Regions from separate parts of the Janthinobacterium woesei genome, predicted to be linked through region 3. Evidence: predicted binding sites of a transcription regulator. Region 3 holds the regulator's gene; each other region holds the start of a gene.
What was found. Region 3 encodes FliA, which starts transcription of late flagellar genes. Its sites were predicted from a motif close to CTAAAGTTTNNNNNNNNNNNGCCGNTA; they were not measured.

Region 1: the regulator FliA is predicted to act here: its motif matches at 6,402-6,428, upstream of ACQ4W6_RS05870 (DUF5610 domain-containing protein).
Region 2: the regulator FliA is predicted to act here: its motif matches at 5,202-5,228, upstream of ACQ4W6_RS11070 (FlxA-like family protein).

The regions. Positions count from the first base shown of each region.
Region 1 covers NZ_JBNYXW010000004.1:253,831-264,234, reverse strand. The annotation lists gene ACQ4W6_RS05900 (SDR family oxidoreductase) at 1-793, opposite strand, end outside; gene ACQ4W6_RS05895 (CDP-6-deoxy-delta-3,4-glucoseen reductase) at 806-1,831, shown strand; gene ACQ4W6_RS05890 (MFS transporter) at 1,914-3,185, shown strand; gene ACQ4W6_RS05885 (DUF1345 domain-containing protein) at 3,224-3,889, shown strand; gene ACQ4W6_RS05880 (HPF/RaiA family ribosome-associated protein) at 4,094-4,471, shown strand; gene ACQ4W6_RS05875 (diguanylate cyclase) at 4,749-5,714, shown strand; gene ACQ4W6_RS05870 (DUF5610 domain-containing protein) at 5,716-6,330, opposite strand; gene sbcB (exodeoxyribonuclease I) at 6,484-7,938, shown strand; gene pyrF (orotidine-5'-phosphate decarboxylase) at 7,994-8,818, opposite strand; gene ACQ4W6_RS05855 (LemA family protein) at 8,985-9,599, shown strand; gene ACQ4W6_RS05850 (TPM domain-containing protein) at 9,601-10,404, shown strand, end outside.
Region 2 covers NZ_JBNYXW010000008.1:151,259-161,662, forward strand. The annotation lists gene ACQ4W6_RS11040 (DUF1501 domain-containing protein) at 1-182, shown strand, start outside; gene ACQ4W6_RS11045 (dioxygenase family protein) at 187-1,047, opposite strand; gene ACQ4W6_RS11050 (hypothetical protein) at 1,171-1,845, opposite strand; gene ACQ4W6_RS11055 (Spy/CpxP family protein refolding chaperone) at 1,876-2,382, opposite strand; gene ACQ4W6_RS11060 (response regulator transcription factor) at 2,575-3,264, shown strand; gene ACQ4W6_RS11065 (sensor histidine kinase) at 3,267-4,772, shown strand; gene ACQ4W6_RS11070 (FlxA-like family protein) at 4,830-5,171, opposite strand; gene dcd (dCTP deaminase) at 5,303-5,869, opposite strand; gene ACQ4W6_RS11080 (alpha/beta fold hydrolase) at 6,004-6,804, opposite strand; gene ACQ4W6_RS11085 (HAD family hydrolase) at 6,863-7,564, opposite strand; gene ACQ4W6_RS11090 (sulfite exporter TauE/SafE family protein) at 7,592-8,353, opposite strand; gene ACQ4W6_RS11095 (LysR family transcriptional regulator) at 8,503-9,459, shown strand; gene ACQ4W6_RS11100 (hypothetical protein) at 9,419-9,895, opposite strand; gene ACQ4W6_RS11105 (DNA internalization-related competence protein ComEC/Rec2) at 10,283-10,404, opposite strand, start outside.
Region 3 covers NZ_JBNYXW010000006.1:16,747-27,150, reverse strand. The annotation lists gene flgA (flagellar basal body P-ring formation chaperone FlgA) at 1-235, shown strand, start outside; gene flgM (flagellar biosynthesis anti-sigma factor FlgM) at 347-655, shown strand; gene ACQ4W6_RS07820 (flagella synthesis protein FlgN) at 664-1,131, shown strand; gene ACQ4W6_RS07815 (acyltransferase family protein) at 1,411-2,562, opposite strand; gene ACQ4W6_RS07810 (translation initiation factor Sui1) at 2,581-2,943, opposite strand; gene motD (flagellar motor protein MotD) at 2,995-3,774, opposite strand; gene ACQ4W6_RS07800 (flagellar motor protein) at 3,780-4,526, opposite strand; gene ACQ4W6_RS07795 (RNA polymerase sigma factor FliA) at 4,508-5,239, opposite strand; gene ACQ4W6_RS07790 (MinD/ParA family ATP-binding protein) at 5,285-6,154, opposite strand; gene flhF (flagellar biosynthesis GTPase FlhF) at 6,147-7,475, opposite strand; gene flhA (flagellar biosynthesis protein FlhA) at 7,730-9,826, opposite strand; gene flhB (flagellar biosynthesis protein FlhB) at 9,823-10,404, opposite strand, start outside.

The DNA of each region.
Region 1 (10,404 bases), on a different contig from region 3:
ACGACAGCAACATCGGCGTGACCACCTTTTGCAAGGCCTCACGCGGCAGGCGCGGCGGACGCGGCATGCCGAAGCTATCGGCCACGGCATCGAAATAGTCCGCCATTTTCAATTCGCTGTCATCGCTGGCGTGGTACACGCGCCCCGGCCGGCCGCGCCACAGTGCCCGCTCAATGATGCGCGCCAGGTCATCGGCATGGATATGGTTGGTGTACACGTCATCGCCAGCCGCCAGCGCTGGCGTGCCTTCGCGCAAGCGTCTCAAAGGCAAACGGTCGCCGGCATAAATGCCGGGCACGCGCAGGATGGCCACATTGCCAGCGCGGCGCACGCCCCAGGCGCGCAAGACCTGCTCGGCATCCACGCGCCGCTTCGCACGCGCATTCGCCGGTGCCACGGGCCGCGTTTCAGCCACGGTGGCGCCGCCGCAATCGCCATACACGCCGCTGGTGCTGACATACACCAGGCGCGCATGCTCGGGTAAAATGGCGGCCAGATTGCGCGTGCGCCGGTCTAGCAAGCCTGCCGACAGGGGCGGCGCCAGGTGCACGATGCTGGGCGCCAGGCCAACCAGGCGTTGCAGGCTGGCACGCTCGTCGAGGTTCGCCACGATGGGCACGGCGCCGGCCGCGCGCAATTGCGCGCAGCGCGCCGGCTGGCTGGTGACGGCAAAGACGCGAAAGCGCGCGCGCAGCAAGGGCAGCAGCCGCATGCCGACATCGCCGCAACCGAGGATCAGCAGACGCGGCAAGCCTGTGCGCTTGCGCAATGATGGCATTAACATATTTTTCATCTCAAGGATTGTATGACTTTTCAAGTTACTGTTCAGCCCAGCGGCCACCAATTCAGCTGCGAAGCGGACGAAACCGTGCTGGCAGCGGCGATACGCGCCGGCGTTGGCTTGCCGTATGGCTGTAAAAATGGCGCCTGCGGCTCCTGCAAGGGCAAGCTTGTTTCCGGTAGCGTACAGCACAAGGCGCACCAGCAGCGCGCCCTGACGCCGGAAGAAGAAGCGGCCGGCTTCTCCCTGTTCTGCTGCGCCACCGCGAACGCCGACCTCGTCATCGAGGCGCGCGAAGTGGCAGGCAGCAGCGACTACCCGATCAAGAAAATGCCATCGCGCGTGACCAGCATCGAAAAAGTCGCCCCCGACGTCGTCGTGCTGACCTTGCAACTGCCAGCCAGCGAGCGCCTGCAGTACCGCGCCGGACAGTATATCGAAATCATGCTGCGCGACAATAAGCGCCGCAGCTACAGCATGGCCAGCGCGCCCGCCGACGGCGGCCCCGTCACCCTGCACATCCGCCACATGCCGGGCGGCCTGTTCACCGACCAGGTGTTTGGCAGCATGAAAGAGCGCGACATCCTGCGCTTCGAAGGCCCGCTGGGCACCTTCTTCCTGCGCGAAGACAGCGACAAGCCCGTCGTACTGCTGGCCTCGGGCACCGGCTTTGCCCCCTTGAAAGCCATCGTCGAGCAGATGCTCCACGCGAAGTCGGCACGCCCGATCACCCTGTACTGGGGCGCGCGCCGTCCGCACGACCTGTACATGGACGCGCTGTGCCGCCAGTGGGCTGCCGACTTGCCACAATTGACCTATGTGCCCGTCGTGTCGGACGCGCTGCCGGAAGACGCCTGGGCCGGCCGCACGGGCTTCGTGCACCAGGCCGTGATGGCCGACCTGCCTGACCTGTCCGCTTATCAGGTGTATGCCTGCGGCGCGCCGGTGATGGTCGATTCGGCCAAGCGCGACTTCGTGCAGCAATGCCGCTTGCCCGACGACGAGTTCTACGCCGACGCCTTCACCAGCGAAGCCGACCTGGCAAAGTAAGTTTTATCCTCCAGACAGCGGGCACTGCTGCGGCGGCGCCCGCTGCCGCCATTGCTCCACCCCGCTGCTCCCTGGAAATATCATGTCTCTCGCCTCCGCCGGCAACGGCTTCAGTATCTTGCGCCACCGCAATTTCGCCTGTTACCTTTCCGCCCGGGTGCTGGGCACGCTGGCGGTGCAGATGCAAAGCGTGGCCATCGGCTGGCAGGTGTATCAGATGACAGGCAGCCTGTTCGACCTGGGCTTGATCGGCCTGGCGCAGTTCGCCCCCTTCCTCGTGCTGATCTTGCCGGCCGGCCACGTCGCCGACCGCTACAACCGCCGCAACATCATCGCCTGGTGCCTGGCGGCGCAGCTGGCCTGCGCGCTGGCCCTGCTGGCCTTTACGCTCAGCGGACTCGCCATCGTCTGGCCCGTATTTGCCGTGCTGGTGCTGTTCGGCAGCGCGCGCGCCTTCATGATGCCGGCCACGCAAGCCGTACTGGTCAACATGGTGCCGACCGCGCACTTCAGCGGCGCCGTCGCGCTCAGCTCGTCGAGCTCGCACGTGGCCATCATCCTGGGGCCTACCCTGGGCGGCTTGCTGTACATCTTCGGCCCCAAGGTCGTGTATCTGCTTTCGTCGGCCCTGCTGGTGCTGTCCGTGCTGCTGATGCGCGCCACCACGCCGGCGCCGCAAGTGGTCAAGCGGGAGCCCGTCAGCTGGCATACCTTGCTCGAAGGCCTGCGTTTCGTCTGGTCGAAGCCCATCGTGCTGGGCGCCATCTCGCTGGACCTGTTCGCCGTACTGTTCGGCGGCGCCACGGCCCTGCTGCCGGCGCTGGCGCACGATGTGCTGCATATCGGCCCCAGCGGCCTGGGCTTGCTGCGCACGGCGCCCGGCGCGGGGGCGGCCCTGTGCTCGATCGCACTGGCCTGCTTCCCCATCACGCGCCGGGTCGGCGCCTGGATGTTCGGTGGCGTAGCCGTGTTTGGCCTGGGCACGCTGGTGCTGGGCAGCACGACCTATTTCCCGCTAGCACTGGTGGCGCTATTCCTGATGGGTGCCGGCGACATGGTCAGCGTCTACATCCGCCACCTGCTGGTGCAGTTCGAGACGCCCGACGACATCCGCGGCCGGGTCAGCGCCGTCAATGCCGTCTTCATCGGCGCCTCGAACGAGCTGGGCGAATTCGAGTCGGGCCTGACGGCCGGCTGGTTCGGCCTGGTGCGCGCCGTCCTCTTCGGCGGCGCCGCCACCCTGGCCGTGACGGGCGTGTGGGCCGTGCTGTTCCCCGTGCTGTCGCGCATGGACCGCTTTCCCCACCACGAGAAGGAAGCGGCGGCCAAATCGGCGAACGCGACGCCAGCTTAAGGGCTAAGATGCGCTATCGCCACTGACGACTGAGCGCCATGAACATCAGGATTCCGCTTCACAGCTTCATCCGCAGCCGCCCGCACCTGAGCCTGGCCACCGCCATCGGCGTGGCGGCCGGCCTGCTGCTGCCCTCCTCCTGGCAGCAAATGACGCGGCTGCTGACGGCGTGGAACGTGGCCGTCTGGTTTTACCTGGCAACGATGGCTTGGATGATGATGCGCGCCAGCCACCACAAGGTCAAAGCCATGGCCACGCGGCAAGATGAGCGGGCGGCGATGGTCTTGCTGGCCCTGTCCGTGGCGTCCGTGATGAGCCTCGCTACCATCGGCTCGCAGCTATCCTCCATAAAAGGCATGGCCGCCGATGAGCGGGCCCTGCACTATGCGCTGACGATATTCACCCTGGTCGGCTCCTGGTTCCTCGTTGGCACGCTGTTCTGCTTTCACTACGCCCACCTGTATTACCGGGCCAGCGAACAGCGGCGCCCCTTGAAATTTCCCGACGACCAGCAAAATCCCGATTACTGGGATTTTCTCTATTTCGCCTTCACGATTGCCGTGGCCGTGCAAACCTCGGACGTCAGCGTGCAGACGCGCGTGATGCGCAAAATCGTGCTGGGGCAATCCGTGCTGAGCTTTTTTTTCAACCTGGTCGTGCTGGGGCTGTCGATCAATATCGCAGCGGGCCTGATCAATGGTTGAAGGCTAAAAAAAGCGCATTGCAGAAACTTGACCTGGTTGAAGGATTAAGCCCGTCTTAATCGTGCGCCCCCTCTTGAAATACCTGAAAGAGGAGTAATATGACTTACGTAAGTGAGGTCATGTACAGAGGTCATGTGCATGAGGCAAGAGCCAGGCCGTAGCACGCCTGTGATGGGTTTTTTTTGAATTGACAGGAGTAAGCATATGCAAATCAATATTCATACCGACAGCACCATCGCCAACACCGCCGGACTGAACGAACATGTGCAATCCGTACTGGAAGCCGCACTGAATCGCTTCCGCGACAACCTGACCCGCATCGAAGTCCACCTGAGCGACACGAACGGCCCGAAAGGCGGCGCAGACGATATCCGCTGCGTCATGGAAGCACGCGTTGCCGGCTATCAACCGATTGCTGTCACCGAACAGAATGCCACCGTGCACCAAGCCGTTGCCGGCGCCACCGACAAGTTAAAACGCGCCATCGATAGCGCCCTGGGCCGCCTGCAAGACAGCAAGCGCCACGCCACCGGCAAGAATGCCGTGCTCGATACGACGCAAGCGGAAGAAGCCGCCGAATAATTTCTCCATCGACAGCAGTCACCAGAGACCAAGGCAGCCGTTCAAGGCTGCCTTTGCACATCCGGGGCCGCCTGCTGCAGCACATTCCCTGCGCGACAACTTTATTATTAAAATAGAAAATATTTCAACTGAATAACACGCCAATGAAATAATTGTCGTATTTCTCACAGAAAGTGACTTCCAGCAAGGCTTTGCCGTTACGGTCGAGTCAGCTTTACGCTATCATGAAGAGACCGGCGCGCTGCATGCGCGGCACGGGCTTTTTGAAAGTATGACTGTGGAACAGATCGGCAACTTCGGCGCTTCAGGCTGCAACATCGGCGATTTACAGCTATTTCGCGATGGCGCGGATAGCCAGACGACCGCCATGCTGGCGCCCTGCCCCGTCATGCGCCTCGAAGCGGGCGAAGCCATCACCGACACGCGCGGCGCCAGCCTGTACATCGTCCTGCGCGGCTCGCTGGCAGTGGCCGCCGACACCCACACGGGCATGGATGACGGCACCATCAGCAAGATCTTGCCCGGCGAAAGCGTGGGTGAACAATCGGTACTCGACGAAGCGAGCAACCTGGCCGCCATTTCCGCACTCGAAGAAACTGATTTACTGGTGATCGACGCCGCCATCGTCTGGGAATTGATCGAACAATCGAACGGCCTGGCGCGCAACCTGCTGCGGCTATTGTCCTTCCGCATCCGCGCCGCCAACGCCTTGCTGCGCCGACGCCAGAAACTGGGCGAATTCTACCGCCAGTTGTCGATGGTCGACAGCCTCACGGGCCTGTACAACCGCGCTTGGCTGACCGACTTGCTGCCCAACATGATCGTCACGGCCCACGGCAGCAGCGCGCCGCTGTCGCTGGTGATGATCGACCTCGACCATTTCAAGCGTTTCAACGACACCCATGGCCATCAGGCTGGCGACCAGGCCCTGCGCATCGCCGCGCAAGTGCTGGGCGCCGCCCTGCGGCCCACGGATTTTGCCGTGCGCTATGGCGGCGAGGAATTGATGGTGATTTTGCCCGACACCAATGAAAACGTGGCCCTGCGCGTGGCCGAACGCCTGTGTGTGCGCATGCAGCAAGCCATCATCTTCGCCGACATGCGCAGCGCGCTGCCACACATCACGGGCTCCTTCGGCGTGGCCAGCCTGGCCCAGGAGCAGGACGACCATGCATTGATCGCCGCAGCCGACGCGGCCTTATACCGCGCCAAGGCAGGCGGGCGCAATAGAGTAGCGCTATAAATCAGGCTGCCTTACTGTCGGCCGGCGTGGCGGCCTCATCCTTCTTGCTGCCGTGCGCGGCGACAAAATCCGCATAGCCCTTTTGCACCAGCGCATACGTCTTGTCGATATTGCTGGCGATATCGCCGCCCAGTACTTTCAAGCCGTCCAGGATGTCGCGCGCTTCCTTGAAGCCTTTTTCCATGCCGCCACTGATGGTGTCCATGAATTTCGCCAGGGCGGCATCCTCATCCTGGCCGGGATTCTGTTTCTTGTAGGCTTCAAAAAACCCCGTCGACAGCGCTACAATGCGGCTCGCCGTCGCTTCGGCGCTGTTGTCTTGCGAAGCCGCGTTCTCGATGGCATCGTCGCCATATTGGCCCTGCAGCGCTTCATTGATGCTGGTGATGGCCGATTTGTAGACCAGCGCCAGCGGATCGTTCTGCGCGCCGATCGACACATTCAGCGACGCCTGCATGATGGACGCGTTCAATTGTAGCCGTGCACGGGTATTGACGCTCATTTCAGTGCTGCTGGCGTCCTTCTGCTGGACTTTATCTTCCTTGCCGGCAGCACTGCTACTGACGGAACTCAGGGAAGCGGCGGAATTGCTGCCTGCGGTGATGGGAATTGACACGATAAGCCTCCTTGAACGGGCAATATATGCCACCATGCGAGTACCGCAACGATGACCACCCTCTCGTGTAGTATCGGCAGGTTTTCAGAAAACTGAAGCGGCGCCTTTTTTGCGGCCCAGATAACCATTAGCAACATTAAGCAACGACCATCAATGACTACCCAGACCTTTCTTTGGCACGACTACGAAACCTTTGGCATCCAGCCGCGCCGCGACCGTCCGGCCCAGTTCGCCGCTATCCGCACGGATGCCGAACTCAACGAGATCGGCGATCCCATCATGCTGTATTGCCAGCCTGCCAATGATTTCCTGCCCGATCCGCAGTCGTGCCTGATCACGGGCATCACGCCGCAGCAATGCCTGCAACTGGGCGTGCCCGAGCAGCAGTTCGCCGCCACCATCGAGGCGGCGTTCTCGGAGCCGGGCACCATCGGCGTGGGCTACAACACCATCCGCTTCGACGATGAAGTCACGCGTTTCCTGTTCTGGCGCAACCTGATCGATCCGTATGCGCGCGAATGGAAGAACCATTGCGGCCGCTGGGACATCCTCGACGTGGTGCGCATGACGCACGCGCTGCGCCCGGAAGGCATCGCCTGGCCCAAGCGCGACGATGGCCAGACCAGTTTCAAGCTGGAACACTTGAGCAAGGCCAATGGCCTGGCCCACGAAGCGGCGCATGATGCCTTGTCCGACGTGCGCGCCACCATCGCCCTGGCGCGCCTGATCAAGCAAAAACAGCCAAAACTGTTCGAATTCTGCCTGGCGCTGCACAAGAAGGACAAGGTCGCCAGCGAAATGGGCATGCACCTGGCAGCAGCCGAGCGCCAGCCTTTCCTGCACGTGTCGGGCATGTTCCCCGCCGAACGGGGCTGCCTGGGCATCGTCTGGCCGCTGGCCACGCATCCGGGCAACAAGAACGAGATTCTCGTCTGGGATTGTGAGTACGACCCGCGCGAACTGTTTGCCCTGGACGCCGACACCATCCGCACGCGCTTGTTCACGCGCAAGGATGCCATGCCCGAAGGCATGACGCGCCTGCCCGTGAAAAGCGTGCATCTGAACAAGTCGCCCATGCTGGTTAGCAACTTGAAGACCCTGTCGCCCGCCATGGCGGCGCAATGGGGTATCGATGTAGACGCCGCCCGCGCCAACGCCCGGCTGGCCGCCACGGCGCCGAACATGGACGCCATCTGGGCCGAAGTGTTCCAGCGCCCGGGCGCAAGTACTGCCGGCGCCGTGGACGTGGATGAAGATCTGTACAACGGCTTTGTCAGCAACGATGACCGCCGCCTGCTCGAATCCTTGCGCCGCGAGACGCCGGCCAAGCTGGCCGCCGCCCGCCCCTCGTTTGCCGACGAGCGCCTGCAGGAATTGCTGTTCCGCTACCGCGCCCGTAATTTCCCGCAAACCCTGAGCGAAGCGGAAAGCCTGCGCTGGGAACAGCACCGCGCCGCCCGCCTGTTCGACGGCGGCGGCGGCGCCCGCACCATCGAAATGCTGTTTACGGAGATCGACGTGCTGTCGGAATCGGTCGATGAGCGGGGAGAAGAAATTTTGGGCGAGTTGTACGATTACGCGGAAATCGTCGCGCCGCAGCGTGACTAAATGCAAAATGCCGGGCTAGCCCGGCATTTTGCATTGTTGATGGCGCTCTTAAGCCTTAAGCCGCGCGGTGTTGATTGATCGCATCGCGCGTTTCAATGGCCACGCGGCGCGCGGCGGCGGCGAAATCTTCGCCGTCCTGCGGCTTGGCGTAGATGATGGCGCGCGAAGAGCTGATCATCATGCCCATGCCGTTCGCCGTCTGGCCTGCGCCGACGGTGGCGGCAATGTCGCCACCCTGGGCGCCGATGCCGGGCACCAGCAGCGGCATGTCGCCGACGATGGCGCGCACTTGCGCCAGTTCTTCAGGGAAGGTGGCGCCGACGACGAGCGCGCACTGGCCATTCTTGTTCCACTTTTCAGCCACCAGGCGCGCCACGCGCTGGTACAGCGGCACGCCGTCCGTGTCGAGAAATTGCAGGTCGGAGCCGCCCGGGTTCGAGGTGCGGCACAGGATGATCACGCCGCGATCGGTCCACGCCAGGTAGGGGTCGAGCGAATCCTCGCCCATGTAGGGGTTGACGGTGACGGCGTCAGCGCCGTAGCGCTCGAACGCTTCGCGCGCGTATTGCGTGGCCGTGGCGCCGATATCGCCCCGTTTCGCGTCGAGGATCAGCGGGATGTGCGGATACTGCTCGCGCACGTAGCGGCAGATGTCTTCCAGCTGCTTTTCCGCACCTAGCGCGCCAAAATAGGCGATTTGCGGCTTGAAGGCGCAGGCCACGTCGGCCGTGGCGTCGATGATGCGCGTGCAAAAGGTGGTGATTCCATCGGGCGCATCGCGCAGTTCCGCCGGCATTTTCGCCAGGTCGGGGTCCAGTCCCACGCACAGCAGGGAATTATTGGCCGTCCACGCGGCGGATAATTTATTGATGAAATTCACGGCACACCTTCTCTATATTCAGTTGCAAACCCCGTATTGTAACGCGGCGCAGGGTTGCCACTGCAGTGAACCCCGGCGCCAGAGCGGCTTGGCGCGCTTATTAAACCGACATCGCGGGCTGTTTCAGGTATATTTGCCTCACCTCCCATTACGCACGGAACCTATCATGCAAATTACCAATCAAATCACCAAATGGCTGCGCCTGGCGCTGAGCGTCAGCGTCCTGGCCGGCATCCTGACGGGCTGCGGCTACAACGACTTCCAGACCAAGGACGAGGCGACCAAGGCCGCCTGGGGCGAAGTGGTCAACCAGTACCAGCGCCGCGCCGACCTGATCCCCAATCTGGTAAACACCGTCAAGGGCTATGCCACGCACGAGCGCGAAACGCTCGAAGCGGTGACCAAGGCGCGCTCTGCCGCCACCAGCTTCCAGATCACGCCCGAAGTGCTGAACGATCCGGCCGCGTTTGCCAAGTTCCAGCAAGTGCAGGGGCAATTGTCGTCGGCCCTGTCGCGCTTGATGGTAGTGGTCGAAAAATATCCGGATTTGAAGGCCGATACCAGCTTCCGCGACTTGCAGTCGCAGCTGGAAGGCACGGAAAACCGCATCACCGTGGCGCGCCAGCGTTACATTACTGCTGTGCAAGATTACAACGTCCATGCGCGCAGTTTCCCGAACAACATCACGGCCATGATCTTTGGCTACAAGGTCAAGCCATCATTCACGGTGGAGAATGAAAAAGCCATCTCGACCGCGCCAACCGTCGACTTCGGCAAATAAGATGAAAGCCTGGTCATCTCTGGCGGCGCTGGCAACGGCGCTGCTGCTGTGGACGATGCTCCCGGCCAGCGCGCAGGATCTGGTGGCAGTGCCGCCGCTGGCGGCGCGCGTGACGGACGACGCCGGCATGCTCGACGCCAAGCAAAAGGCGGCGCTGGAAGGCGTGCTGGCCGACTACGAAGCCAAGACGGGCAGCCAGATCGCCGTGCTGCTGGTCAAGAGCACGGCGCCCGAAGCGATCGAGCAATACAGCATCCGCGTGACGGATGCCTGGAAGCTGGGCCGCAAGGGCGTCGATGACGGCGTGCTGCTGATGGTGGCGAAAGACAATCCGCCGGCCTTGCGCCGGCTGCGCATCGAAGCGGGCCGTGGCGTGCAGGGCGTGCTGACGGACGCCCAGTCGAAACGCGTCCTGCAAGACGTGATTGCGCCGCATTTCAAGCAAAATGATTACTACGGCGGCCTGGTGGCCGGCGTGGGCGCGATTGCCACCTTGCTGAACCAGGAGCAATTCCCCGCCCCGGCGCAGCAAAAAGCGCCAGCGACGGTGGCAGCGGGTGGCCTGACCTTCTGGCTGCCGCTGCTGTTCTTCGGTTTTCTCATCGTGCTGACAGTATTGCGCTCGCGCGGCGGGCCTACGCGGCTGCAGCGCGGCAGCAACTGGACCAGCGGCGCCACGGGCGTGGTGCTGGGCAGCATATTGAGCCAGGCGCTGAATAACCGCGGTGGTGGCGGCTTCGGCGGCGGCGGCGGATTTGGCGGCGGCGGTGGTTTCGGTGGCGGCGGCGGCGGTTTTGACGGCGGC
Region 2 (10,404 bases), on a different contig from region 3:
CCACCACCGGCCTTGGCCATGAGCTGGACGTCGGCTCCGGCGCCCTGCTGCCGACCACATCGGTCGACCAGTACGGCGCCACCCTGGCCAAGTGGTTCGGCGTGGCCGACAGTCAGTTGGCCAGCGTCTTCCCGAACATCGGCAACTTCAGCCGGCGCGACCTGGGTTTCATGACGGTTTGATATCTTACCCGTTCAAGGCAACGGTGAGCGTGACCACATAGCCATCCATGGCATTGCCCGTCACGCTGGCCATCTGCAAGCTGATGCCGTCGCTGAAGACATTGTCGGTGGCATAGCTGATCTGCGCCAGGTTGCGCACGCTGGCCGTGTAGCCGCTGGCCGTGTAGGCCTCGTTCAACGTTGCCATCGGGAACGTAAACTGCGAGGTCTTGATGCGGTTAGCCACATTCGCCGCCTTCGCCAGGCTGGGATAGACCTCGAAATGCACGTGCGGCATGCGCCCCGTGTAGCAGCCGGGAAAGATGGTGGTAAAGCTGAGGTTGCCGGAACTGTCCGTTTCCTGCACGCCGCGCAAGTAATTTTGCGCCGTCACGCCGCTCGAATACAGCGAATACAAGCCTTCGCGGTCGCAATGCCACAGGTAGACGGCGTAGCCGGCCAGGGTGGCGCAGCTGCCGCTGGCGTTGAGCAGCTGCAACTTGATGGTGAGCGGCACGCCCGCCGCCACACCCGTGGCGCCGTTGAAGCTGGCGCGGATGTCGCTGCGCACGACGCCCGACTGGTTCAGCACGTTGACGATGCTGCCGCCATTCGTGTTGGTGCCGTCGGCCGGGTACGGCCCGCCCGTTTCCTCGGGAATGACCGAGCAGGCGCCCGTGGTGGGGGTGGTGGCCGTGCCGCCGCCAGAACTTGCCGTGCCACTGTCCGTCACCGGCGTGCCGCTGGCGTCCGAGCCGCCGCCGCAGCTGACCAGGGGCAAGGTGGCCGCGCCGGCCAGCAGCCAGCGCAAGACCTGGCGCCGTTCGACCGCTTGTTGCTGCATCATTTCGAGGTCGGATGCCAGACCGAAATCATGTAATTGCATAAATACTCCATCAAGTAGGGCAAGAGCGCCAGTGCCGGGCTCAGGCTGGCGCACAGGACCCGGCCTGCACGGCCCGTTCCGAGAGCGCTTTCCGTCGCTAAAGGCGCTCTTGCGTTCCATGGCTCAAGCCGTTGTATTGACCAGGTTGCCGCTGGAAGACAGGCTGCCGCCCGCATTCGCCGCGCCCAGGCTGCCCGAAAGCGCCTGCAAGAAACTGCCCAGCTTGCTGCTGGAGCTGCTGGAGCTGCTTGAACTGTCGCTGTCACCGCCCAGCGCACTGATCAGGCTGGCAAAGCTGGACTGCAAATCCGTCACGCTGCTATCCGTGCTGTCCGTGCTGTCGCTGCTGGACGACGACAGTTTTTGCAGCAGGCTTTGCAAGTCCGACTCGATATTGCCGGGGCCTGCGCCGCGCGCGCCACCACTCGGCGGCGGACCCGAAGGTGGCTCGCTCCCCTCTTCCGCTTCTGCCGTGCTGGCGCCGCTTTGCGCATGCAGGCTGCCCATCAGTTGGTGCAGAAAGGCGCCCAACGCCTGGCTGGCGTCGCTGGTCGATGTCGTTGATGTCGTCGATGTCGTGCTATCGGCCGAGTCGGCATCACTATCGCTGCCCTCCACTGACACGCCGATGGACGACAAGGCGCTGGAAATGGCGTCGAGAAAGGCGCCGTCGTCCGGTTTTTTCGGCGGCGTGCCGCCCACGCTGCTGGCGTTGGTACTGGTACTGCTGCTGCTCAGGCGGCTGTACGCGCTCAGCTGGCTGGCGGCGTTGGCCGAATTCAAGGCACTGATACTCATGCTGGGTCTCCTGTGGTGACGTGGTGGTGCTTATTGGGCGCGGCGTGGACCGCTGCGCCGCTCGCGTTGCTGCTCGGCCTGCTTGCGCTGCTCCGGCGTCAGCACGGCCAGCAATTGCTGCTCCAGCCGCGCCTGCTGCAGGCTGATCTTCGCCATCGCTTGCGCCGCCGTGTTCGCCAGCGCGCTGGCCCTGGCGTCGTCATAGGCGCTGGAGGCGGCCAGTTCGCGCAATTGTTCATGGGCCTTGAAGGCAATCTTTTGCTGTTCCCTCAGCAATGGCGCCTGGGCGTAGGTGGCGGCAAAGACTTTGTCCTGCTGCGCTTCGCTCAGCGCGATACCATGCAGGAATGGCGGCAAGCCTTCCGCGCCGGCACCGCCGGGGCCGGGACCGGGACCGGGACCAAAGCCAGGCGGAGGTCCTTCCATGGCGTGTGGCGGCGGACCATCCGGCGCTGGCGATTGCTGGGCCAGGGCGACGAGCGGCATGCTGCAGGCGGACAGCAGCAGCAGGGAGACGGCAATACTCAGGTGTTTCATCAAGTTTTCCTTTCGTGGCGAACAGCCTTGATTGTCGGGCTCTGGCATGTAAAGCAACGTTAGGGCGGCGTAAAAGCGTGTAAAGGAAGCCGCCGGGATGTAAGCAGAAGTATGTAAAAACGCGTAAAACGCTGCTGAGCAGCCCCGTTTGACTGCTATCATCGGGCGATATTCACCCGAAAAAGCACAGGCATGAGCAAGGTTTTATTGATAGACGACGATGTCGAACTGGTCGGCATGTTCCAGGAATACCTGACCCAGGAAGGCTTCGATGCCAAGGCCGTGCATGAGGGCGAAAGCGGCGCGGCCGAAGCGCTGACGGGCATGTATGCCATCGCCATCCTCGACGTCATGATGCCGCGCATGAATGGCCTGGAAACGCTGCGCCGCATCCGCGCCGGCAGCAACTTGCCGATCCTGATGCTGACGGCGCGCGGCGACGACACGGACCGCATCGTTGGCCTGGAACTGGGCGCCGACGATTACGTGACCAAGCCGTGCACGCCGCGCGAGCTGACGGCGCGCATCCGCGCCATCCTGCGCCGCTCGCAAACCGTGCCGCACGACACCTCGGGCATGGCGCCACTGGCCGTAGGCCAGTTGACGATGTGGCCCGAGCAGCGCCGCGCTTCCTGGGCTGGCACGCATCTGGAGCTGACGAGTACGGAATTCAATCTGCTGGAAGTGCTGGTGCGCCATGCAGGCAAGCCCGTCAGTAAGAATCAGCTGTCCGAACTGGGGCTGGGACGGCCTATGGCCCGTTTCGACCGCAATATCGACGTGCACTTGAGCAGCCTGCGCCGCAAGCTGGGCAGCCTGGCCGATGGCCGTTCCTGCCTGCAAACCGTGTACCGCCTGGGCTACCAGCTGATCAAGGAGTAAGCGTGGGCCGTCTGTTCTGGAAGTTTTTCCTGTGCATCATGCTGGCGCAAATTACGGCCACCATCGGCATCGGCGGCACGTTCTGGCTGAAAAACCGGGCCGCACAGCAAGAACGGGCGCTCGATATCGATACCAGCCCGCCCGCGCAGATGGCCATCGAAGCGGCCAGCGCCACCCTGGAAGCAGGTGGAGCCAAGGCCTTGCAGCAATTTCTCGGCAAGATGGAACGCATGCGCGTGTTTGCCGTCGATGCGCATGGGCAAGAACTGATGGGCCGCCAGGTCCATCCCGCCATGCTGAACAAGGCGCGCGCGCTGCTGGCGCAGGAGCCGCCCCATGCCGTGGTGCGCGAAGCGCGCGGCAGCGACGGCGTGCGCTACCTGCTGTTCCTGCCCTCGTCCGTACGCTTTCGCAATGCCGAGGCAGGCGCCGCACGCGATACCCTCAACGCCGTCACCTTGCGCGGCCCAGGCGCCATGGGCGGCGGCCCCCGTGCCGATGAGGCCGGCGCACCGCCACGCCGCGCCGGCGATGACCGTGGACCGCCCCGCGACATGGGCGGCATGCCGCCCGGCCCGCGCATGGACAGCCCCTACCGCACCTTCATACCCGTCGCCGCCGCCATCGCCGCCAGCCTGCTGTTTGCCTTCCTGCTGGCCTGGTATTTTGCGCGCCCCATCCGCGACCTGCGGCTAGCGTTTGAAGCGGCCTCGAACGGCAACCTGGCGCCGCGCTTTCATGCCAGCAGCAAGCGCGGCGATGAATTGACGGACCTGGGGCGCGACTTTGACCGCATGACAGGACGTTTGCGTAATCTCATGGATAGCCAGACGCGCTTGCTGCATGATGTCTCGCACGAGCTGCGCTCGCCATTGGCGCGCCTGCAGGCAGCCATCGGCCTGGCGCACCAGCAGCCGGACAAGATGGCCGCCTCGATGGAGCGCATCGAGCGCGAAAGCGAGCGTATGGATAAACTCATCGGCGAACTGCTGACCCTTTCGCGACTGGAGGCAGGTGCGCAGCACCCGCACAGCGAAGACATCTGCATCGCCGACCTGGTGCACGACATCGTGGCAGATGCCCGCTATGAAGCGGGCGCGCGCCAGGTCGCCATCGATATGGCCGGCGATGCAGCCAGCGCGGACGCCATCGTTACGGGCCAGCCCGAATTGCTCGCGCGTGCGGTGGAAAACGTCGTGCGCAATGCCGTCAAGCACAGCCCGGATGCGGGCAGCGTCCAGGTGGACATCGCGCTGCAAGCTGACGGCAAGCAACTACGCATTGCCGTGCAGGACCGGGGCCCGGGCGTGCCTTACGCCGACCTGGCCAGCATCTTCGCGCCTTTCTTCCGCGCCAGCAATACCCAGCACAACACCGAAGGCCACGGCCTGGGCCTGGCCATCGCCCAGCACGTGATCGGCGCCCATGGCGGCAGCATTGCCGCCAGCTTGCGCAGCGGTGGCGGACTGTGCGTGAGCATGCTGCTACCCGTGAAAACGCCAGGCTGACCCGCTTGGAGGTCCATTCACGGCGAGCCTGGCGCTTGGGTACTGCTGCAGACCTGGCTAGGCCTGCGTATCGATAATGCTGCCCAGGGTGGACGAGGCCGATTTCGCCGGGCTGGTCGCCGTATCGGCGCTGCTGGCCGCCTGCGAACTTTGCTGTGCCGCTTTCTGTGCGGCCGCCGCTTGCAATTGAGCAATCTGCGCCTGCAAGGCCTGGATTTGCTGCGCCAACTGCTCCTGCAGCTTTTGCGACGTTTCCGTCTGCTCGCCCTTCTGCGACTCCGTCAATTCCTTTTGCGCCGCCGTGATCTGCTTTTGCAGTGCCGCGATCTGCGCGCTGCTGCCCGTACTGGCGCTACTCACAGCGCTGACCGCGCTGCCCGAACCAATTGCCGCTACCATGATGCCTCCTGTCTGTTTCAATACCAAGGTTAACGGCAGGAACAGGCGAGGCTGTAGTGCTGCGCATGTAAAGGCAGGTAAAGAGGGGGAAAAGCGGACCAAGCGGCGTGGCGCCGCCCTGTTCGATGAAACTATGCTTTTGGCAATGTCACGCCGCGTTGACCCTGGTACTTGCCGTCACGGTCCTTGTACGAGGTTTCGCACTCTTCATCGGACTCGAAGAACAGCACTTGCGCGCAGCCTTCGCCCGCGTAGATCTTTGCCGGCAGCGGGGTCGTGTTGGAAAATTCCAGCGTCACATAGCCCTCCCATTCCGGTTCGAACGGGGTGACGTTGACGATGATGCCGCAACGGGCATAGGTGGACTTGCCCAGGCAAATCGTCAGCACGCTGCGGGGGATGCGGAAGTATTCGATGGTGCGCGCCAGCGCGAACGAGTTCGGCGGGATGATGCAGACATCGCTTTTCACGTCGACAAACGAGTTCGAATCGAAGTTCTTCGGATCGACGATGGTGCTGTTGATGTTGGTGAAAATCTTGAATTCGTCGGCGCAGCGAATGTCATAGCCATACGACGAAGTACCGTAGGAAATGACTTTACGGCCATCAACGGCACGTACCTGGTTCGGCTCGAACGGCTCGATCATGCCCGTTTGCTCCGCCATGCGGCGTATCCATTTATCGTTTTTAATCGTCATCGCAGGGGCATCTTTCTAGAATATCGGAATGGCTGGGGGTGGCACGCCTGGTGCAGGCGCCGCCCGAATGGCAGGATTTTACGCGAAAACCCGCCACTTTTGGCCCTTGCCCCTTGAAAATCCTTGACGCCTGCTTAGTGTTTTTCCAGCAAGGATGTGATCATCTCGCGCACCACTTGCGCCGTCAGCTCGGGGTTTTCCATGGGAAACAGATGACCGCCCGGCACCTGGCGGAAAAACGGGCCGACCAGCTTGCGCGTGGCCTGCAAGCCCGCCTGGCGGCATTCCACCGATGCCGTACCGCCAATAAAGCCGATCGGCACGGGCAAGCCTTTCCGCACGAGGCTGCCGATATGATGCGGCAAGCTGCGATACACATCCGTTTCCACTTCGCGCGTAAAGCGCAGCTGCACCCCATCCGGATGGGGCGCCAGGCCGCTGTCGATATAGTCGCGCAAGACTTGCGGCGCCCAGATGGCGAACATGTCCTTGGCGGCGAAGTGCGCGTACGCGGCCTGCGCATCGGGCCACAGCTTGCGCCGCCTGACCGAAAAGCGTGACGGAGAGAAACGCTCGCCCAGCGCCGTATTGCGCGCCAGGCGCACCAGCAAGGCGCGCCAGCCCGCCACCACGGGCGAATCGAGCAAGACCACGCAGCGCACCAGGTCGGGCCGCTGCTTGGCCACCATCACACTGAGCATGCCCCCCAGCGAATGGCCGACCAGGATCACGGGCGCGTTGTAGCGACGGTCCAGGTCATCGATATACTCGCGCACCAGTTCGGGCCAGCCCGTACTGACGGGGTAAGCGGGGTCGTGCGCGTGCATGTCGAGCGCCTGCACATCATAGTGCTGGCCCAGCAAGCCGAACAGCTTGCGGTAGGTGCCGGCAGGGTAACTATTGGCGTGGGCAAAGTGCAGCTGCGGAAGTGTCATCGTGGGGCGGTGCCGGTGAATGCGATAGGCAATTGTAATGGCATGGCGGCAAGGCGAATCAGAGGGAGACCTCTAATTGCCGCCGTGCCTGTGCCACGGCCAAGCCAGGCACGAAGGACGCCAGCACTTCGCCCAGCTCGGCAATCGATTCCACCACGCAAAACGCGTCGTCAAATGCATGCCCGCGGTTCATGTGGTTACGCAAGATGATGCATTCCAGCCCTGCCGCGTTGGCGGCGCGCAAGCCGCGCGGCGAGTCTTCCACGGCCACGCAGTGGGCAGCAGCCAGCCCCAAACGCTGCAAGCCCAGTTGATAGCCATCGGGCGCAGGCTTGCTTTCGAGATACATTTCGCGCGTCAGCACGAAGTCGAAATGCCCGAGCATGCCCGTGGCAGCATGGCTGATCCGGAAATGTTGCTCGTAAGCACTCGTGACGACGCCCATGGCGACATGCGGGCGCAGCGCCGCCAGCACCTGCTTGATGCCGGGCATGGCCAGCTGGCCCGCCTGGCGCAGGCGTTCGCTGAACAGCCGGGTGCGCTCGCCGCGCAGGCGGTCGACCAGCTCAATATCGTGGCCCTGCCCCAGCAGCAAGTGCCAGGCGCCATAGTTATTGTCGAGAAACCAGTCGAAAAATTGCTTGGACGTCAAGTCTATGCCATAGGGCAAGAGTAAGTCGCGGTTGCTTTCGTAAAACAGCTGCTCGGTATTGACCAGCACGCCATCGTTGTCCCACAGCACACCCTGGATGGTTTTCATGGCTTAGGCTTGAATGCTTGTTTGAACTTATTTAAAGAAAATGTCGTAGGACAACTTCACGATCAGCAGCACCAGCAGCACCAGGAACAGGATGCGCACGAAGGCGGCGCCACGGCGCACGGCGATCCAGGTCCCCGTCAGGGCGCCCAGGATATTGCACACAGCCATCGGTGCGGCCACGGCGTAGACCACGTGGCCGGCGGGAATGAAGAAGGCCAGCGCGGCCACGTTGGTGGCGACATTCACCAGTTTCGAGCAAGCCGAGGCGAGGATGAAGTCGAAGCCAAAGACGCGGATGAACAGGAAAATCAAGAAGCTGCCCGTACCCGGGCCGAACAGGCCGTCATAGAAACCGATGGCGCCGCCGATGACGATGGCCAGGATGCGTTCACGCGGGCCGATCGGGCGCGGCTCGCGCGTGCTGCCGAAATCCTTCTTGATGAAGGTGTAGATGGCCATGATGATGATCAACACCAGCACCATGGGGCGCACCACCTGCTGCGGCACATACGACACGGCGGCGGCGCCAATAAACGACATGACAAAGGCGCTGGCCACGGCCGGCAGCACCAGCAGCCAGGGAATATGCACCTTGCCGACGAACGAGCGGGCGGCAAACGTGGTGCCGCAGGCGGACGCCAGCTTGTTCGTGCCCAGCAGGGAGGTCGACGCCATGTTCGGCATCAGGTTGAACAGGGCCGGCAACTGGATCAGCCCGCCCCCACCCACGGCGGCATCGATCAGGCCGGCAAAGAAGGCAAATAAACACAGCAGCGAGATGGTCAGCATGATAGGCGGCAAGAGTGGCAACAGGGGCAGTATAGGCGCCGTGTATTTTTTCGGATGCAACTTCAAATTGCGGAAAACGCAATCAGCCGTAACGCTTGACGGAATGCGCCCCTTGCGCTCTACTGGCTTCTTTTGCCGGGAGCTGCACAATGTCGATGAAACTGATGTGGGAAATCCGCGCGTTCTGCACCGTCGTCGAGAAGCGCAGCTTCATCCACGCGGCGCGCATGCTGGGACGCTCGCCGTCGGCCGTCACGCGCGCCATCCAGTTCCTGGAAGAGGCCATCGGCGCCGAGCTGATCTTGCGCACGCAAAAGCAATTCACCTTGACGACGGCCGGCGAAACCTATTACGCCTCGGCCAAGCATTTGCTGGAAACGCAGGCCGAGGCGGAAGACCAGCTGGCTGAGCTGAGCAACTCGCCGCAAGGCTGGGTGCGCCTCTCGGCGCCAGAAATCCTCTCGCTGGGCTTTTTGCCGAAAGTGGTGGCGCAATTCTCGCGCGACTACCCGAACGTGTCGGTAGACATCCATTTCTCGGACAAATCGATCGACCCGATCCAGGAAAAGCTCGATTTCGCCATCCGCGGCGCCTTCCCCCAGTCAAGCGAACTGATCGGCTACCCCCTGTGGAACTACCGCCGCTACATGTACGCTTCGCCCGACTATATAGAGCGCATGGGCGCGCCGGACGAACCGGAAGAGCTGGCCGGCCACGACATCATCATGCACTCGGCGCCGCGCATCCTGCGCGACTGGCATTTCGTCTCTGCGACGCGCAACGTGCGCTACCAGGTGCAGCCGCGCTTCCGCTTCACCTCCGGCATCGCCACCTTCCAGGCGGCCCTGGAAGGCGCCGGCATCGTGCGCCTGGCCAGCTGGCTGGCCGAACCGGCCGTGGCCGCTGGCACACTGCGGCGCGTCTGCACGGCATACCGGCTGACGTCATCGAAAGAGCTGGACCCCAGCATCCATGCCGTGTATGGCACCTCGCGCATGGCCAAGGGGGCCAGGCTATTCCTCGAATATGTGCGCCAGCGGGGGCTGGAGATACCGGATGAAAGGGTTATCGCCGTTGCGTCAGCCGCCGAAATACCCATGGAATAGCGAAAAGAAGAATAAGGAAAAGCCCGAAAAAATAAAGACCAAAGGCTTTCATCACAAAAAATCCCGCATCATCATCACCCATGACTTTATTTATAATCATCTTAACAATAAAACTATAGATGAAGTAAATCGCTCCCCATTTAATGAGAAATTTAAACGTAGCCAAACGATGTAGCTGGTACATTTCTACCGATTTACTCGAATTCAAACGATAGCCAAGATAACAGGCGAGCACAAACAATCCTATATTAAGACTATACAAATTCAACAACATCTTCAATTCATTGCCATCTGGCCCACTCCCATTTACATGGTAGGACACGCTATAGCCATAAATCAAACTTAAACAAAAAACAGTCAGGAACAAGAGCCGAAAAGGCTTCGACATAGTACAAAATCCACCAATTACAACAACAAAACCAAGCACAAAAAACATAAAAAACCCTTCAATTAAATCTACACTTTTTAGCGATGAAAATTAATGCTTCTCGGGAAAAATATCCCCAGCCTTCGATTCAACGCTTTAGGCACGTTTTCTTGGTTCATGCCCATCCCTGTCATAAAGATTTGCAAAGAAAAGCATGAAGTATAAATAGATTTAACGGAAAGAAATATCACACAATGTAACGCGGCTTTCAAAAGGCAACAACGGTCAGCCATCCGCGCATGAGGTGCAGGGGCGCAATAAGCTTGGCGGATGGCTCAATTGCAGGGCGTTTGCGCCAGGTAGCGAAGGACGGCCCGCCGTTCAGATATAGTTTGAACCATGGCGCGTTGTGATCGCATGCTATGCTTAAATGACAAGGCAACAAACGCCAAACAACTACAAGCCATGCCAGTACCGGCGATGATTGGTACGATATTGTTCCACCCCAATTTCCTCCCCAAACTCCATCACCACCGCCCCCGCCACATCCGTGCGCAGCCGGGTGATACCCATCGTCC
Region 3 (10,404 bases):
TATTTCATTGCCACCGGGCACGCCGATGCGCCTCGATACGCTGCGCCGCAAGCCGGTGGTGATGCAAGGCCAGCTGGTACGTGTCGTTTCCAATGGCAACGGTTTCCAGGTGGCATCAGAAGGACGCGCCATCGGCAGCGCCGGCGACGGCCAGGTAGTACAGGTACGCACGCAGAGCGGCCAGCAGATCAGCGGCGTGGCGCGGGCGGGCGGCATGGTGGAGGTGGCTTTTTAAACACGGATGGATAGCGATATTGTGGTCTGGCGCACTAAAGTTTCGGCGAAAGGTGCCGATAATGACACATATCCCGGAGTTTTTTGACTTCGACCAGACGAGGATCACGCTGTGAAAATTACCGACAACACGATTAAAAGCAATCCCGGCCTGCCGGTAGCGCCGGCCAATACCTCCGGCGCCCGCAATACCGAGAAAGCCCAGGCAACACCGACGACGTCGGACAATGTACGCCTGTCGCCGCAAGGACAGGCATTAGCGGCCAGTGCAACTGCCGGCAGCGGCGCCGTGTTCGACACGAAAAAGGTCGAACGCATCAAGCTGGCGATCGCCGACGGCCAGTTTCAGGTCAACTCTGAAAAAGTAGCGGACGGTCTCTTGGATACAGTCAAGGACTTGCTGCACTCACGAAATAGATAGGTTCCCCCATGCAATCAGTGACTCCGTTTTCCAGCCTGCGCGACGAGCAACAGCTCATGACCACATTGCTGGCATTGATGAAAGAAGAACAGCGGCATCTGGTTGCCGCTGACATCGATGCAATCACGGAACTCACCGTGCGCAAGACGGCACTCGTAGGACAATTGAGCCAGCTGGCGGCGCAACGCCACCAGGCCCTGGCGGCAGCGGGCTTCACGGCCGCCGAAGCAGGCATGGAAGACTGGCTGGCCGGCGCCGGCGCAGCCGAAGCGGCGCCCCTGTGGCAAGCCCTGCTGGCCACCACGCGCGAAGCGAAAGAGCAAAACCGCCTGAACAGCCTGCTCGTCAACAAGCACATGCTGCACACGCAAGGCGCCCTCAATGCCATGCGCCCCACGGCCCAGAGCGGCAACTTCTACGGCCCCAGCGGCCAGGCAACAACAAATACGACGAACCGGCGCGTGGTCATCGGCTGATCCCCTCGGCGTCGACAGTCATCTCACGCCAGCGCAGGAAACAGCAGCGGCAGGCACAGCAGTAAGCCATTGTTGCAAGCATGCCGCCAGACAGGTGGCCCACCGCATGGGGCGCGCTGCCATGCGCGCCCGCAACGCGGCCAGGTTGAACGCCAGCCGTGGCAGCGGCAAGATAATCGCTTTCAGCATCCGTGCATCGCTCCTCATGGCATGGCCTGCAGCACATGGGCAGGCGCGACGCCATCATAGCCCGGCAGCATGGTGCCAAATTACGCCAAATTACGCCAATTGTTGCAAGCCATGCACTGGCACAGGCACAAGCCAGCGTGTGCGCAGCCGCAAGGCCGGCCGCTCCACCAGCCAGTACAGCGCTGCTGCCGCCAGCAGGGCTGCGCCGTTGTAGGCGCAAAACGCCAGCACGGCCGATGTACCGAGCCAGTCGCCGAGATACGCATCGAGCGCGTGATACACCTGCTTGTGCGTCAGGTACAGGCTGAACGCCAGCGTGGCCAGGGTTGCGGCACCGGGCAGGCGCCAGCGGCCGGGCCAGGTGCGTTCGCTGATGCAGCCAGCCACCAGGCACGCCAGGCTGCACGACAGCAGGGGATAACCGAAGACGATGGCGGCATAGCCGGGCACGCCGCGCAGCAGCCACATGGCCGCCGCCAAGCCAACCGCCCCCAGGCCAAGCAACATGGGGCCGCGCACCATCAGCCATGTCCACCATGCGGGACGAAAACCGCGCGTGACGGCCAGCATGACGCCCATCAACAATCCATCGAGGCGGGTCGGGCTGGGCATATAGACCAGTGCGATGAAGCGTTCGACATATGCCCCCTGCCCCGCCAGAGGCGCCAGTTCCTGCCGCCACAGCCAGGCCCGCAGCAGCATGCCAGCAAGCAATATCCCCAGCGCCACGGCCACCGTCTTGCCCGCTGCGGGCCGGCGCGCCAGCCACCACGCGACAGGTGGCAGCAGCAAATAAAAATGCTCTTCCACGCACAGCGACCAGGCGTGCGAGAAGGCACGCGCATCCATGCTTGCGGGAAACAGGTTCACGCTAAAAGTGAGAAATTGCCACAGCGGCCGCATGACGGCCGCCTCGCCGGACGCGGGCAGCAACACATACAGCGCCAGCACGGCCAGATAGGCGGGCAGGATGCGCAGGCTGCGACGCAACATGAATTGCCGCCACCACGGCCACCACGCGGACGGCGCACCAGCGGCCCACGGGCGCAGCAATTGCCAGCCGATCAGGTAGCCGCTGAGGACGAAAAACAGGTCCACGCCCATCCAGCCGTAAGCCACGATGGGGCCGGGCAAACGCACGCCATAGCTTTCCAGGTGGTACAGCATGATCCAGACGATGGCCAGCGCACGCAGCAAGTCGAGGCCGGGCAGGCGCGATGCGTACGGGACAGGAAGCACCATGCGCACCGGCGGCAGGCCTTAGCCGCCGGCCTTCTTCGGCTGGTGGCCCAGCTTGAGCAGCGCGGCCAGGATGGCATCGACATGCTCGCCCTGCACTTCGATCACGCCATCCTTGACGGTGCCGCCCGAGCCGCACTGGGTGCGCAGCTGCTTGCCCAGCAGGGCCAGGGCGATGGCGTCCAGCGGCAAGCCCTTGACCACGGTGACGCTCTTGCCGCCACGGCCCTTGGTCTGGCGCGACACGCGCACCACGCCGTCGCCAGCAGGCGCCGCCTTCGCTGTCGCCTTGCAGGCGCACTGCGCCAGCGGCTGGCGGCAAGCGGGGCACATGCGGCCCGTTTCGGTGGAATACACAAGACCGCCCTGGGAACTGCTTTTCATGATGGAGAGATAAAAGAATGGACAGGCCGCGATTGTACCAAGCGGCGGCGTTCAGTTGGCAGGCGCTACAGGGGGCGCGGTCGGCACTTCCGTCACCGTTTCCGGGATGCCCGACAGGATCGTTACGGCGACCCTGCGGTTGCGCGCGCGCCCTTCCGGCGTGGCGTTCGGCGCCACGGGGATGTTGTCGGCGTGGCCCACGGCCGTCAGGCGCGACGCCTGCACGCCGCTGGCAATGAACAGGCGCACCACGGCGCTGGCGCGCGCGGCCGACAATTCCCAGTTCGAGGCAAAGCTGGAATTGCTGATCGGCGAGATATCCGTATGCCCTTCCACCTGTACGGCGTGCGTGTCGTCCTTGAGCAGCACCGCCACGGCGCGCAGGGCCTGGTCTGATTCCGCCGTCAGGCGCGCCGCGCCCGGGTCGAACAGCACGCTGGCGTTGATTTCCACGCTCACGCCGCGGCTCGTCTGCGTGACCCGCACTTTGCCTTCCTTGACCAGCGGCGCCAGCGTGGACGTGAGGTCCTGCGCCAGGCGCGTCATGTGTTCGCGCTCGCGGCGCAGGGCTTCCGTGCGGCGTTTCAGGGCCGGGTTCGGCAGCGCGATGGCCTGCGGCGCTTCCATGATGATGGGCGGCGCGCCCTTGTCCAGGCTGAAGGCCTGGCCGATGGCGTTCTGGAAGACGCGGTATTTTCCTTCGTTGACTTGCGAAATCGCATACATGACGACAAAAAAGGCGAACAGCAGGGTGATGAAGTCGGCGTAGGAAATCAGCCAGCGGTCCTGGTTGTCCGGCTCTTCGTCATACTTCCTGCGTGCGCGCCGCATCATGCTCAGTACTCGTGCAGCAGGCTGGCCACGCGCTCTTCGATGATGCGCGTATGGTCGCCGGTGGCGATGTCGTACAGCACGGCGGCCGTGATTTCATACTGCAGCACGCGGCGCGTGACGATGGCCTTGAGTTTATTTGCCACCGGCAGGAACAGCAGATTGGCCAGGCCCACGCCATAGATGGTCGAGACAAAGGCGACGGCGATGCCGCTGCCTAGCTTACTTGGGTCGGTGAGGTTTTCCATCACATGGATCAGGCCCAGTACGGCGCCCAGGATGCCGATGGTGGGCGAATAGCCGGCGGCGGACTCCCACACCTTGACGGCCTGGCGCTCGGCCATTTCGTAGGCGGAGATTTCCACGTCGAGCAATTGGCGCAGCTTGTCGGGCGCGATGCCGTCGACGATCATGCGCAAGCCCTTGGCGTTGAAACGGTCGGCCGTGTTTTCCATCAGGCGTTCGAGCGCCAGCGGACCGTCGCGGCGCGCCGTCAGGCTCCACTGGCCGATGTCGCGTGCCAGCGCGGCGCGCGCATCAAACGGCGGCAAAAACACCCAGCGCAGCATTTCCAGGCCGCGCACGAAGGTGCGCAGCCGCGTTTGCAGCAGCACGGCGCCGAAGGTGCCGACGATGACGATGGCAAAGGCGGCCGGCTGCAGCAGCGAGGCCATCTTGCCGCCTTCCAGTGCCTGGCCGACCAAGAGGCCCGCCAGCGCCAGCGCCAGCCCGATTACGCTGGACCAGTCCACGCCTGCTCCCTCAAGGTTGCGCGCAGGCGCGCGACGGCCTGGGTATGCAGCTGCGAGATGCGCGATTCGGACACGCCCATCACTGCGCCGATCTCCTTCAGGTTCAGCTCTTCTTCGTAATACAGGCCCATGAGTATTTTCTCGCGTGGCGGCAGCGCGTCGATGGCATCGATCACGGATTGCCGGAAATCGGTATCGAGCAGGGAACGTAATGGGTCGCTGTCTTCGTCCACGCAATGGCGGTCGAGGAAGCTGTCATTGCCGTCAGGGTCATGAAAATCTTCGTAGTACACCAATTGGTGGCCGCCGCCGTCGCCCAGCATTTCCTGGTAGTCATGCAGCGACATTTTCAGCAGCTTGGCCACTTCCGACTCCGTCGGCGGATGGCCCAGGCGCTGCTGCAGGGTACTCATCGCCTCTTCGATCTTGCGCATGTTCTGGCGCATGCTGCGCGGCAGCCAGTCGCTGGTGCGCAATTCATCGAGCATGGCGCCGCGGATGCGCAGCACGGCATACGTCTCGAACTGCGCGCCATGCGTTTCTTCATAGCGGCTGATGGCGTCCAGCAGGCCGATCATGCCGGCCTGGATCAGGTCATCGACCTCGACCGAAGGCGGCAATTTCGCCTTCATGTGGTGCGCCAGACGCTTCACCAGCGGAATATGCTCCGTCAGCAAATAGTCCTTGTTCGATTTCCCTTTGACCGTGTACATAGGCTGCTTATTATTGTAGATGCTTATCGGGTGCTACGAATGGATTCAGGCGCTGAAATGGTGTGCACTCCCCGTCTGGCACAAGGTCGAACCGAGCACCGGCGCCGCCGAACGCACCAGCCGCTCGGCCAGTGCGCGAAAGGCCACCGATGCCCCCGCCAGCGGAAAGGCATCGACCACGCTGCGGCCCAGCCGCGCCGCGCGGTGCAAATACTCGTCGGCAGGCACCGACCCCATCGAAGTCAGTTTCACGGCCAGGTAACGGCTCGCCGCCTGCGCCATATTATCGTATACCACTTTTGCCTCGGATTCGGAAGCGCCGGTGACAAGAATGCCAAACGGACGCCGTCCCAATTCCTGGCTCAGGCGCTTGACCAGGCAGTAGGCCGCCTTGATCGAGGTGGCGCTGGTCGACACCTGCACCACGATGTCGGACGAGGCCATCAGCGGTACGGGGAAGCAGTCGCCCTGCTGCGCCACCACGCCGTCGACCAGCACGATGCCGCTCTGGCGCGCCATCACCTCGAAGGTCTTGCCCAGGCGGCGCGTGTCGTCATCGCCCGCATAGTCCGCGCTATCCATCAGATGGTTGCGCGCGCCCACGCCCAGGTAGGCCACGCCAAAGCCCTGCGGCACCTGGTGGATCACCTGGTTCAGGCCGCACTGCTGGCGCGCCACGTCGAGCAGGCTGGCGCCGTGCGCCAATCCCAGGCGCGAGGCCACGCCATCGCTGCCGCCGCTGGCGTCCACCAGCAGCACTTCATTGCCGCCATACGCCAGCGAGGCGCCCAGGTTCACCAGCATGGCGCCCTTGTCGTCCTGCGGCGTGGCCGACAAGAACGTCATCACGCGCGGCTGCGGGCCGGCCAGCATGCGGCGCAGGCCTTCGGCCTGGTCGAAATCGAAATTAGCCAAGGTGCACCCCGCGCGCTTCATTGTTGCGGGCAGCCGCCTGCGCCATCAGCAGCGGCAGTTCGGCGTCCGAAAACTGCGTCGCCGCCGTATCGCGCTTGAGCTTGAAGGCGCGGTCGATCAGGTAGCCGCGGTCGGCCAGGTGCAGGTCTTCCGGCACGCGCTGGCCGTTCGACACATAAAACAGGTTCAGCTTCTGGCGGATCACCACGTCGAGCACATTGCCGATCGAGGCCGCTTCATCGAGCTTGGTCATGATGCAGCCGGCCAGGCCGCTGCCCTGGTAGGCGCGCACCACTTCGTTCAAGGTTTCCTGCGTTGCCGTCGAGTTCAGGCACAGCAGGCGTTTCACCTCGGCGCCGGCGCCCGACAGCATGGCCACCTGCTGCGTCACCATCTGGTCGCGCTGGCTCACGCCCACCGTATCGATCAGCACCGTGTGCTTGTTCTTGAGTTCCCTGAGGGCGATGCGCAAGTCCGCTTCATCCTTCACCGAATGCACCATCACGCCGAGGATCTTGCCGTAGATGCGCAGTTGTTCGTGCGCGCCGATACGGTAGGCGTCGGTGGTGATCAGGGCCAGTTTTTCCGGGCCGTGGCGCATCACGCAGCGCGCCGCCAGCTTGGCCGTGCTGGTGGTCTTGCCCACGCCGGTAGGTCCCACCAGCGCAAACACGCCGCCCTGCTCCAGCATGGCGTCTTCATTGGCCACAGCATTCAGGTTACGGCTGAGGACGGTCTTGATCCAGCGCATGCTTTGTGCGCCGTCCAGGCCGGCCGGCAGCTTGTCGATCAGGTAGCGTGCCAGGCTGGCCGAAAAACCGGCGGCCAGCATTTCGCGCAGCACCACGGTTTTTTGCGGCTCGCGCTGCTGCGTCGAACCCCACGAGATTTCCGCCAGCTGGGTTTCCATCATGCCGCGCATGGCGCGGATTTCATTCATCATGCCGCTCATCTCGGCGGCGGCGTTGTCCTTCACATGCGCCAGCGCGCTGGCCATCATCTGCTGCATGCGGGCCATGTCCACTGGCTCGCCAGCTGCCTGGCGCGGCGCGGCAGGACGGGGCGCAGCCGGGCGCTGGGCCGGGGCGGCCGGACGCTGCGGCGTGGCGAACTGGGTCTGCAACTGCGGGCGCGGCTGCGCCATTTCGGAGGCGGCCGGCGGTGAAGCCAGCGAGGCGGCATCGTCATTGGCCAGCGCGAGGATTTCCACCACGCCATCGGCCTGGCGGTTCGACAGGATCACGGCATCGGGGCCCAGCGCTTCGCGCACCTTGCGCAGCGCATCGCGCGACGAGGCACCGGTAAATTTTTTCACATTCATGGCCGGCCTCCCGAGGCGGGTTGGGCGCTGTATTGGCTGAACTGTGTGACCATCATCGACTCCTGTTGCTTGAGTGCTGTCTTCCACATGAGACACAGATCACTCGGACAGTTTCCATTATTAGCGATGCACTAAGGAAACGATCGAAGGAACAGGACGGGAAAGTACCCGTTATTCAGTTTTGCCGTGAGGAAATTGATGTTTTTAGCCCTAAAACAAAGGCTGGGGTCAGATCCCGATGCTAATCAAGGCAACTATTGCGCGCCCACCAGGCTGGTGACGCGAATCGTCTTGGTTTCCGGCACTTCCGCATGCGACAGCACTTTCAATTGCGGCAAGGCGCGGCGCAGGAAACGCGACAGCAGGGCCCGCAGCGGCGCCGGCACCAGCAGCACCGGCGTCAAGCCCAGCGCTTCCTGTTGCTGGGCAGCCAGCCCCGCCTGGTGCGCGATGGTGTCGGCCAGGCCAGGCTCGATGCCTGCGCCATCGCCGCCATTGCCCATGGCTTGCATCAGCAGGCGCTCCAGGCGGCTGTCGAGCGTCATCACGGACAGCTCGGCCGCGCCGGGGAACAGTTGCTGCACGATGGCGCGGCCCAGGGCCACGCGCACCAACGCCGTCAGGTCGTTCGCGTCTTGCGTCTGCACCGTATGCTCAGCCAAGGTTTCGATGATGCTGCGCATGTCGCGGATGTGCACGCCCTCCATCAGCAGGTTCTGCAGCACTTTTTGCAGCGTCGACAGCGACAGCATCTTCGGCACCAAGTCTTCCACCAGGCGCGGCGACTCCTTGCCCAGGTGGTCGAGTAGCGACTGCACTTCGGCGCGGCCCAGCAGTTCGGAGGCATGCGAGGTAATCAGGTGGTTCAAGTGCGTGGCCACAACGGTGCCCGCGTCAACTACCGTGTAGCCCATCGATTGCGCCTGGTCGCGCAAGGTCGCCTCGATCCAGGTGGCCGGCAAGCCGAACGCCGGGTCGGTGGTGGCCACGCCGGGCAAGTGGCCGCTGGCCATGCCGGGGTTGATCGCCAGGAACTGGCCATTGAACGCTTCGCCAACCCCCACTTCCACGCCCTTCAGGGTGATGCGGTAGGCCGACGGCTTCAATTCCAGGTTGTCGCGGATATGCACGGGCGGCGCCAGAAAGCCCACTTCCTGGGCGAATTTCTTGCGGATGCCTTTGATGCGCTTGAGCAATTCGCCGCCCTGCGTCTTGTCGACCAGCGGGATCAAGCGGTAGCCCACTTCCAGGCCCAGGGTGTCGACCGGCATGATGTCTTGCCAACTGGCTTCTTCCTGCTCGGGCGCGACAGTCGCTTGCGGCGCGTCGGCTGGCTTTTCGGCCGCCTCCTGCGCCTGCGCCCGCTTCTTGCTGATCAGATAGGCACAGCCGGCCAGCATGGACGCCAGCAAGATGAAGACCATGTTCGGCATGCCGGGAATCATGCCCATGCCGCCGATAATACCGGCCGTGATATACAGCACTTGCGGTTTCGCAAACAATTGCCCCACCAGCTGGGTGCCGATGTCCTGGTCGCTGGCCACGCGCGAGACGACGATACCGGCCGCCGTGGAAATGATCAGCGAAGGAATCTGCGCCACCAGGCCGTCACCGATGGCCAGCAAGGTGTAGTTCTTCAGCGCTTCGGCAAAACCCATGTCGTGCTGCAGCAAGCCTACCAGCAAGCCGCCGACGATATTGATGATGGTGACCATGATGCCGGCGATGGCGTCGCCGCGCACGTATTTGCTGGCGCCGTCCATGGCGCCATAGAATTCCGCTTCCTGCGCCACTTCCGTGCGGCGGCGGCGCGCTTCGTCTTCGCCAACCAGGCCAGCGTTCAAGTCGGCATCGATGGCCATCTGCTTGCCGGGCATGGCGTCCAGCGCGAAGCGGGCGCCCACTTCGGCGATACGGCCGGCACCCTTGGTCACCACCGTGAAGTTGATGATCGTCAAGATGATAAACACGACGATACCGACCGTGAAGTTACCACCAATCAAGAAGTGGCCAAACGCTTCAATCACTTTACCGGCCGCATCGGTGCCCGTATGGCCTTCCGTCAGCACCACGCGCGTAGAGGCCACGTTCAGCGACAAACGCAGCATGGTCGACACCAGCAAGATTGTCGGGAAGGCCATGAAGTCGAGCGGCTTGACCGTGTACAGCGCCGTCAGCAGCACGATGATGGACAGCGCAATATTGAAGCTGAAGAAGATGTCGAGGATGAAGGCCGGCAGCGGCAGCACCATCATCGCCAGCAGCATGATGATGATGACCGGCGCGGCGATACCCTTGCTGGCGCTGCTGCCCATTCCGCTGAGCCAGGCTGGCATTCTCAGGCCGTTCATGGTGTACTTCCTTTATTCTTGTCTGCGGCGTCTGCTGCCGGTGGCGTCTGTGACGCGGGATTGTGTGGATCGAGTTCGGGCGGCACGTCCAGCTTCTTCGGCTTGTCGGGGCGCTGGCCATTGCCATTGCCGTAGCTGCGCAGCTGGAAGACATAGGCCAGCACTTCGGCCACGGCGCCATACAGCGCCTCGGGAATCTCGTCGCCGATCTCCGTGTGCTTGTACAGCGCACGCGCCAGGGCCGGCGCTTCCAGGATGGCGACCTTGTGCTCGCCAGCCAGTTCGCGGATCTTCGCGGCCACCTCGTCGATGCCCTTGGCCACCACCTGCGGCGCGCCGCGCGAATTCTCGCCATATTTCAGCGCCACCGCATAGTGGGTCGGGTTGGTCACCACCACGTCGGCCGTCGGCACGTCGGCCATCATGCGCCGGCGCGACATTTCATGCTGCATCTGGCGGATCTTCGCCTTGATCTGCGGATTGCCGTCCGATTCCTTCGCCTCCTGCTTGACTTCCTGCAAGGTCATTTTCATCTTGTTGGCGTAGTGCCACATCTGGTAGGGACCGTCGATGGCGGC